3 regions of the Gilliamella sp. B3023 genome follow, and region 3 is predicted to be linked to each of the others. Evidence: riboswitches for the same ligand, from Rfam matches in the RefSeq annotation. Region 3 holds a riboswitch; each other region holds the start of a gene.
What was found. Region 3 has a riboswitch for thiamine pyrophosphate ahead of thiM (hydroxyethylthiazole kinase). Riboswitches for the same ligand answer to the same signal wherever they lie in the genome.

Region 1 (3,289 bases), on a different contig from region 3:
GTTCAAGTTTTAAGGATTCTGGTACATATTTCGCTTTATGTACGATATCCCAAACTTGTTCTAGATGTTGGTGTTGACGTGAATCGGTATAATATAAAATACGTTCAGCATGAAGTGTTTCGTAACGATATTTTACACAGGCAATGTCGGTTGTTGCATAAAGATAGCCACCATCACGTTTTTGGATAATAACGCCCATTGGTTCGCCTTCTTTATTTTTATATTCATCTAGAAATACGACGATGGCACCGTCACTTTCAACCGCTAATTTTTTCTGTTTTAGATCGGCAACAATGCCTGGTAGCATACTGTTATAGATGCTTTCGCCCATTGTATCTTCAACCGATAAGGTGACATTAAGGCGTTTATATGTGGCAATGTTTTGTGTCATGGTGATATCCACCAGTTTTCGCCACATTTCACGACAATATTGGTCACCACCTTGAAGTTTTACGACATAATTACGGGCTTTTTCGGCAAAGGCTTCGTCTTCGTCGTAATGTTTTTTTGCTGCGCGATAGAACGATTCTAAATCTGAAAGTTCCATGTCATTGGCATGTTCGTTTTCCATTTTTTCAAGATAGGCGATTAACATCCCAAATTGGGTTCCCCAATCTCCAACATGGTTGGCTCGGATAACATTATGACCAAGAAAGCTTAATACTCGGACACTAGCATCACCAATAATAGTTGAGCGTAAATGGCCGACGTGCATCTCTTTTGCTACGTTTGGTGCAGAGTAATCAACCACAATAGTTTGTGGTTTGGCTGGTAAAGTAATATTCAGTTTATCACTATTTAGCGCGACTTCGTTTTGTTCAGCAATCCAACTATCTTTTAAAAAGATATTAATAAAACCAGGACCGGCGATCTCGATTTTATCGGCAATATCATCAATATCAAGATGTTGTAAAACTTTTTCAGCTAATGCTCGTGGTGGCATTCCCAATTTTTTAGCGGTAGACATGATACCATTTGCTTGGTAATCACCAAATTGGGCTTTAGCTGATTGCTTGATTAAAGCGTCGCAGTTTTTATCAGCACCCGCCATAATCATTGCTTGAGAAACACGTTGTGTTAATAGTTGTTGAATATTCACACTGAACCTAATCGATTAAAATAAAATGCCCAATATAATACTGATAAATTGATAAATTGTCACTGTGGGATTAGTTAAGGACAAGTAAATAGCTGATTCTTTTATAAACAAAATTTTTTTATTTAGATGTAATTTATTAACTTAATTATAAAATAGATAAAAAAATAAAGAGAAAACAGGTGCCGAAATTTATTTAACTACCTGATTATCAATATCCTTTTGCTCTTTTCAACGTTGGTGTTTGCTCAAGGCCATCTGCAACAACTCAGATTCACAATTGACAAAATAGTATGATAATTATGGTGAAAATATCTTTTTGGATGAATATGCAAAACTCACTCCCCCCTTAAATAAGCAAGAAATCGATTTTCCGATTACAAATGGGGCTAAGCCGAAATTTTATAAAGCTATCAGTTTGATCAAGCGCAGTTACTCTCTTCCAAAATCATAGATAAGTTTGCAGGCAACCGTTGAAGGTAACTATTTACAATTATACCTTCACCCTCTAAACTAATGTCGTTCTCAACGGGGTGCCCTAGTGGGCTGAGAGTGTCAGATTGACTGACATAACTCGTCGAACCTGAACTGGATAATGCCAGCGGAGGGATTTGAGTTATTATATCTGCTCAAACCTTTTGTCTTTTACCTATTTCTTTGGAGGCAAAATGTTTTGTAAAAACTTTTTACTACCTGTTATTTTTCTATTTTCACTTTTTAACCCATTAGCCAATGCAGAACTGCCTACTTTGACGGTTTATAGCTATAATTCCTTTATGTCACAATGGGGACCCGGTGAGGCTATCAAAAAAGGGTTTGAAGCCCAATGCAATTGCCAACTTGAGGTTGTGACATTAGGTGATGGTGTGTCGGTTTTAAATCGTATTCGTCTTGAAGGCGATAAAACGAATGCGGATGTTATTTTAGGGTTAGATAACAACCTATTAGAGCAAGCCAAACAAGCGAATATTCTTATTCCTCATCAAATCGCTAAACCCGACAATCTTAACACCAATTGGTGGGATGATAGTTTTATGCCTTATGATTTTGGTTATTTTGCTTTTATCTACAATAATAACAAAGTCAAAAATCCACCTCATTCTTTACATGAATTGGTCGAAAATAAAGCCGGTTGGAAAATCATCTACCAAGATCCAAGAACCAGTACACCAGGACTCGGTTTACTATTTTGGGTAAAAAAAGTTTATGGTGATAAAGCAGCCGAAGCGTGGCAACAAATCGCTAAAAACACGGTGACGGTCACCAAAGGTTGGAGCGAAGCTTATGGTATGTTTTTAAAAGGCGAAGCGGATTTTGTACTTAGTTACAGTACATCGCCAGTGGCACATATCATTAATGAAAACGAGCATCACTACGAAGCAGCTATTTTTGATGAAGGGCACTATCGTCAAGTTGAAGTAGCCGGAATTATTAAATACAGTCAAGAAATTGACCTAGCGCGCCAATTTTTACGTTATTTGCTGACACCTGAAGTCCAACACCAATTTGCTGAGAAAAATGTGATGTATCCGATTATCAAAACGGATCTACCTAATGCCTTTGCGCAAATTAATTCGGTCAATAAATCGTTAGAATTTGAGCCAGCAGAGATTGAAAAACATCAAAAAGCTTGGATTCGAGAATGGCAATCGGCAATTAGTAAATAGATCCGTATCGCCAATGTTGAAATTTAAATCGTTATTACCCGGAATGAGTGCAGCGAGCTTAATACTCATTATCTTAAGCTCGGCGCTTATTGCTATTTGGCGATTTGCCTTAGAGTCAGGAAATTTGACGATTTATCTTGATAGTTATGTGCTTCATATTGTTTGGATCACTTTTTATCAAGCTTTGTTATCGACAATACTTTCGCTGGCATCAGCAATATTAATGGCTAAGGCGCTCTCCTTTATTGATTTTAAAGGTAAAAAGTTACTGATAAAAATAATGCCAATTACCTTCATTTTACCCGCTTTAGTGGTTGTGACAGGGTTGTTGTCGGTATATGGGCAACAAGGTTTACTGGCTTACATTTGCCAAGTACTGCATATCCCATTTTCATTTCCTATTTATGGCTTGCAAGGTATTTTGTTGGCGCATGTTTTTTTGAATTTTCCTTATGCTTGTGTGCTCTTTTACAAAACATTAAACAGTGTTGCTATAGAACAAAGACAGTTAGCGGCACAACTTAAT
Region 2 (3,289 bases), on a different contig from region 3:
GATTGGCCAATTGCAATAGCTAATTTTCCAGGAGTATTATTTGGTTTAACCGCGTTTATTACTGCTTTATAAATTCTTGTTTTAACTCCCTTATATTTTCTTTATACAGCATAATATATGCTGTATTTTTTTATAATCACAATTTTTGTGAAATAGGCTAGATAATGGTTACTCAAAAATTGAGAAATCAGAGAAGATTAAAAATTAACCTTGCATATAACTTATTAATTATTATATTGTTATTGAGTTATCAACAGGTTTGTTAAATACTTATCAAATAATAAAGTGAATAATTTAATCAATTAATTTAATTTATCGATTTACTATTGTTATCTAATAGTGATTAGACTATAGTAAAAGTCAGCCTATTTTTTAGGCTGGATTCATCTTTAAAATCTATCAGAATGTTATTTATATAAAGATTAACTAAATTTGATGATTAACAAATGAGTTTTATAAAATAAGGAAATCACCATGGCTGATATTAATCTTTCCGATGATTTGATAAAAGATTTTATCTACTCAATGTACCGTAAAGAGGTATTATTAAATTTAAAAGGTGTGGTTTTGACTGAAGAAGATCGCAAACAACTCCACGCAAAAAGAGACTTTGTAAATCAATTATCTGAAGCCGAATTATCCGATATTCGCTCATGGGTTCTAGATAAATTAAAATTACTCGAAAACCAACACCAAGAGCAGAATTAACTAAAAAATCTATACTAAGCTAGCTTTTTCAAATCTATTGATAAAATTTATTTGCAGCGTTATTCAAAACGATATGGACAGTTTAAACAATCGTTTTATAATGCATCAGTTACTCGATAATCTTAAGGAAAGATCATGAAAAAGTTAGCAGTAGTTTTATTATTAGGTCTCCCAGTTATTGCATCTGCGTCCAATTGTGACGAAATTAGTGCAAATATCGCCGAAAAAATTAAAAATAACGGTGTTAATGAAAATAGCTTCCAATTAAAACTTGTTCCTCAAGGTGAACAAAATATTGAAGGTAAAATCGTTGGATCATGTGATCGAGGTAAACAAAGCATTGTTTATATTCGTACACCATCATCAAAATCAGTTAAAGATGAGCCTGAAACACCTGTTGAAATCACACCACAACCCGTCGAGAGCGACAGCCCTAGTAACGCTCCAGTTCAAACGCCAGCTTCGGCACCAGTAGAAAAAGTTCAAACTCCAGAGCCGACTTCTACAGAATCTCAGGAAACTGAACAAAAAGCAGAATAAACAGAAATTTAAGTAACCATTTTATAAATTTTATAATTTGTTTAACCGGGGTGCTATAGGCTGAGATTATACCCGTTGAACCTGATTCGGTTAATACCGACGAAGGGAGTTTAAAACACGTCTATTATAGAAATCTGTTTAACTCCTTATAGCGAATTTATCAAAAAGGAGTCATTATGCCATCATTTAACTCACTGATTGAATCAAGCGAGTGGAAACACTACATTCAACATGATTTTGTTCAACAATTAGGAAAAGGCACATTAGACTTAACCTGCTTTCAATACTACCTTAAACAAGATTATCTTTTTTTAATCAACTTTTCCCGAGCTTGGGGACTTGCAGTATATAAAAGTCACGACATTGCTCAAATTCGGCAATCATTAGAGAGTTTAAAAACCATTGTTGAAGTTGAACTCGATCTGCATATTGAATATTGCAAAAAATGGCACATATCTGAATATGAACTAAGCACATTAAAGGAAGCCAAAGCCAATAGCGATTATACACGTTATGTGCTTGATATTGGATTACACGGCGATATATTAGATATACACATAGCAATGGCGCCCTGTTTAATTGGGTATGGCATGATTGCTAATTGGATTCAAGGTTGGAACGAAAACAACCCATATCACTCTTGGATTGAGATGTATGCCAGTAAGGAGTTCCAACAAGCAGTACAAAAAGAAATTGCTTGGATAGAACAACAATTACTTAATATTAGTGAAAACCGATTTAAACAATTAAGCCAAATATTTAAGCAAGCGACGCAATTGGAAATAAATTTTTGGCAAATGGCATTGGATAAAAGTGACTAGTAAACAGCATGTTTTACCATTTTAGATAAAACATGCTGAGCATGAATTATAAAAGTTGTTGATAGTTTTGCTTGGTTACATCATCCCAAACACTTGCTTGGACTTGCCCAATATGATGTTGTTGTAAAAGCAACATAGTTAGTCGAGATTGTCCAATTCCGCCACCAATTGTCTGTAAAAAATCACCATTAGCTAATGCCTTATGCCAAGCATATTGCAGACGATCTTCATTATTGGTTAATTTTAATTGACGCTTTAACGTCTCAGGATCGACGCGAATACCCATTGACGAAATTTCAAAACCACTATTTAAAACTGGATTCCAAACTAAAATATCACCATTTAATCCTTTAGAACCCATCTCATTATCGCTACTCCAATCATCATAATCAGGGGCGCGCACATCGTGTTTTTCTTTATTTGACAAATCACCGCCAATACCGATTAAAAATACTGCGCCTAAGTCTTTAGTAATCGCGTTTTCGCGCTCTTTTGGTGACAAATTAGGATAACGTTTCAATAACTGCTCACTATCCATAAAAGTGATCGACTCTGGTAAAAAACAAGAAAGATGATATTTTTCTGAAACCACTTTTTCTGTAGCCTTAATAGCACTATAAATCTTCTCTACCGTCTGTTTTAAATAAGCAAGATTGCGATCTTCAGGACGAATTACTTTTTCCCAATCCCATTGATCGACATAAACAGAATGAATAGGGGAGAGCTTATCTTCATCAGGGCGAAGTGCTTTCATATTGGTATAAATACCTTCACCAACTGGAAAATTATGTTGGCTCAATATTTTGCGTTTCCATTTAGCGAGTGAATGAACCACTTCAAATTGCGCATCAGGAATACTCTTAATATTAACCTGAACCGCCTTCTCAGTCCCAGATAAATTATCCTGAACACCATCACCAATTTGACTCAAAAGTGGGGCTTGAACTTCAATTAGTGATAAATTATTAGCTAATTGCTCAGCAAAAAATTGTTTAACAAAATTGATCCGTTGTTGCTGCTCTTTAAATGATATCGTCATGTCTCATCTCAAAAAGTGAATGGGTTAGTGACGATAAATTAAACTAGAAAACTGAAATATGCAAGTTAGAACAGATTCGGACTTTTTATAAAGCACTAAGCACTATAATCAAATTCACGGATTTCCGATGCGGGCAAGGACTGCATCACACATTAAACGTAAAAATTGAAATTAAATTACC
Region 3 (3,289 bases):
GAAAAGCAGAACGATGTGACTGTCGTTGATGAAGATCATGATAAATTGCAATCTTTGCAAGAGCGTTTTGATTTACAAGTCATTTGCGGTAAATCCTCTTACCCACAAGTATTAGAGAGTGCTGGCGCGGAATCAGCCGATATGTTAGTTGCCGTTACCAATTCTGATGAAGTAAATATGATGGCTTGTCAGATTGGGCATGTGATGTTTAATATTCCACAAAAAGTTGCTAGAATCCGTGCTCCTGAATATAACGATGAAAGATACCCATTCTTCAATAAAGATTGTATCAACATCGATCATATTATTGCTCCTGAAAACTTAATTACAAATCATATTAGCCAATTAGTTCAATATCCTGGTGCTCTACAGTTTGCTTCGTTTTATGATAATCGTGTCTGTTTGGTTGCTGTAACCGCTTATTACGGTGGTGCGTTAGTGGGGAGCGAACTGTCCGAACTTAAAGAGCATTTACCACATGTCGAAGCGCGTGTTGTTGCTATTTATCGTCAAAATCGTTTTATTCGTCCAATAGGTTCGACTTTAATTGAAGCTGGAGACATGGTTTATTTTATTACCCCTCCCCTCAACATTAAAGCAGTAACCAGTGAACTACAAAGGCTAGAAAAACCTTATAAACGTATTATTATTAGCGGTGGTGGTGGCGTTGCCATTGCTTTAGCTAAACGTTTAGAGAATGATTATCAAGTTAAGTTGATTGAACGTAATGCAGAAAAAGCTGAATTAATAGCTGAGCAGTTAGTTAATACCACCGTGTTACATGGTGAATCATCAGACCAAGAATTATTATCGCAAGAGCAAGTCGAGTTAACCGATCTGTTTGTGGCGGTCACTAGCGATGATGAAGCCAATATTATGTCATCTATGCTGGCAAAAAGAATGGGGGCAAAAAAAGTCATCGTTCTTATCCAGCGACAAGCCTACTTAGAATTGATTAACGATAGTGTTATTGATATCGCGATTTCACCACAACATGCCACTATTTCAGAACTACTAAGCCATGTTAGGCAAACAGGTGTAGTTAAAGTTGTCTCATTACGCCAAGGTGAATCAGAAATTGTCGAAGTAGTTGCTCGTGGTGAAGCCGAAAATTCAAAATTAGTCGGTAAAAATATCAACAGTTTAAAATTACCTTCAGGTGCTACGATTGGTGCCGTGGTTCGTGGTGAAGATGTAATTATAGTAAATACGGATTTAATGATTGAAGATGGCGATCATTTAATAATTTTCTTACCGGATAGACGCGCCATTAGTGATATAGAAAGATTATTACAATAACTTGTTTAATTTTTAAACTCAGTTCATAATAGATTCAATTTTATCCAAATTTGTTATTTAGACTCGGGGTGTTTTTTGTTAGAGCAAAAAACTGAGAATTTACCCGTTGAACCTGATCTGGATCATGCCAGCGTAGGGAAGTCTCTGTCTTAATTACCGCTTTTGACACATTCTTCCCTTAATATTATTTATTAGATAAGGAAAGAATATGTCGGTCATTAAATTATTTTCAAATCAAGATGCCATTCCTTTTATTGAGCAAGTTCATCAGAAGCGACCTTTAATCCATTGTATTACCAATGATGTGGTACAAAATTACACCGCTAACGTTCTTTTGGCGATTGGGGCTTCACCAGCGATGGTGGTAGCTGAGCAAGAAGTTGAGGACTTTGTTGCCATTGCAAATGGTTTGTTAATTAATATTGGTACGATCAATAGTCATAGCGCTAAAAGCATGTTACTAGCCGCCGCAAAAGCTAATCAAACTCCTTGGGTATTAGATCCTGTCGCAGTTGGAGCAGCATTGAAATATCGTACTGAAATTGCTAAGCAATTATTAACATTTAAACCGACAGTTATTCGAGGAAATGCTTCAGAAATTCTAGCATTAAGTGGTCAACAATCATCATCAAAAGGGCCTGATGGGCTGGATTCTACTGATTCTGCATTAGATGCGGCAATGCTATTAGCCAAGAAATATCAAACCATTGTTGCAATAACAGGTGAGACCGATTATGTCACAGATGGTGAGCAGGTTTATAGCATTGTTGGGGGTGATATCGCGCTAACACAAGTAACTGGTACTGGTTGTTCATTATCTGCGATTGTAGCTGCATTGATTGCAAGTTCTGAAGATCATTTAAAGGCTACTGCTTCAGCCTGCTTTATGATGAAAAAAGCGGGTGAACTCGCTAATAAACAGCAAGGGCTAGGTACTTTTGCTATGTCAATTATTGACCAACTTTCTCTTTTCACCACAAATAAGGATTTTTGATGAAGAAGCAACTTGATTTAACACTCTATTTAGTACTTGACCCAGTACTTTGTGATGGCATAAATGGTATGGTTAATACCACTAAGTTTGCAGTTGAAAATGGTGTTACTGCCGTTCAATTACGTTCAGAACAAGAATATTCAGGTAAAAATTGGTATAAAGCCGCCCAAGCTTTAAAAGAAGTATTAATCGACACTCAAGTTCCACTATTGATTAATGATCATATTGATATAGCTTTAGCTGTCGATGCCGATGGTGTTCATGTTGGACAAAGCGATCTACCTGTCGAAGTTGCACGACGATTAATTGGAGAAGATAAATGGATAGGGCTTTCAGTCTCTAATTATTCGCAACTTGAGCGCGTTCCTTGGCAACTAGTCGATTATCTAGGTATTGGCCCTATCTATCCAACCCCCACCAAAAAAGATGCAGCAGAAGCAATAGGCATCGCCCAATTGACTGAACTTGTTAAAGCAAAACAATGCCCTGCCGTTGCGATAGGTGGTATCGGTGTAAACAATTTAACTGAAGTGATTCAAACTGGCATTGAAGGTATTGCCGTTGTATCCGCAATTTGCGGGCAAGGAGATATTGCTAATGCAACATCTGATTTAATAAGAAAAATAAGACAAGCAAGATAGGAAACTAAACCATGACAACAATTTCATTAACTATAGCTGGTAGCGATCCTAGTGGCGGTGCAGGTATTCAGGCCGATTTAAAGGCCTTTTCAGCGCTTGGCGCTTATGGGATGTCAGTCATTACTGCTTTAACCGCACAAAGTACACAAGGTGTTAATAGCATATACCCAGTGCCACCCGAATTTGTTGAGGCTCAATTTAACACACTTTATCAAGATATCCATATTGATAGCGTTAAAATCGGTATGCTGATGAATAAAGAGATTGTAACCACGGTTAATCATTTATTAAGCAATAATCCTATTGCCAATATTGTTCTTGATACGGTAATGATAGCCAAAGGGGGGCATCCTTT

Region 1: linked by a shared signal. The riboswitch ahead of thiB (thiamine ABC transporter substrate binding subunit) and the one ahead of thiM (hydroxyethylthiazole kinase) in region 3 are both predicted to bind thiamine pyrophosphate.
Region 2: linked by a shared signal. The riboswitch ahead of tenA (thiaminase II) and the one ahead of thiM (hydroxyethylthiazole kinase) in region 3 are both predicted to bind thiamine pyrophosphate.

The regions. Positions count from the first base shown of each region.
Region 1 is NZ_JAFNNH010000030.1:2,031-5,319, reverse strand. It holds gene argS (arginine--tRNA ligase) at 1-1,099, opposite strand, end outside; TPP riboswitch at 1,616-1,724, shown strand; gene thiB (thiamine ABC transporter substrate binding subunit) at 1,765-2,763, shown strand; gene thiP (thiamine/thiamine pyrophosphate ABC transporter permease) at 2,777-3,289, shown strand, end outside.
Region 2 is NZ_JAFNNH010000021.1:42,941-46,229, forward strand. It holds gene J3U16_RS10865 (SemiSWEET family transporter) at 1-72, shown strand, start outside; gene J3U16_RS10870 (hypothetical protein) at 475-708, shown strand; gene J3U16_RS10875 (DUF1161 domain-containing protein) at 844-1,248, shown strand; TPP riboswitch at 1,285-1,373, shown strand; gene tenA (thiaminase II) at 1,425-2,069, shown strand; gene asnA (aspartate--ammonia ligase) at 2,116-3,108, opposite strand.
Region 3 is NZ_JAFNNH010000003.1:157,013-160,301, reverse strand. It holds gene trkA (Trk system potassium transporter TrkA) at 1-1,299, shown strand, start outside; TPP riboswitch at 1,354-1,455, shown strand; gene thiM (hydroxyethylthiazole kinase) at 1,508-2,293, shown strand; gene thiE (thiamine phosphate synthase) at 2,293-2,934, shown strand; gene thiD (bifunctional hydroxymethylpyrimidine kinase/phosphomethylpyrimidine kinase) at 2,946-3,289, shown strand, end outside.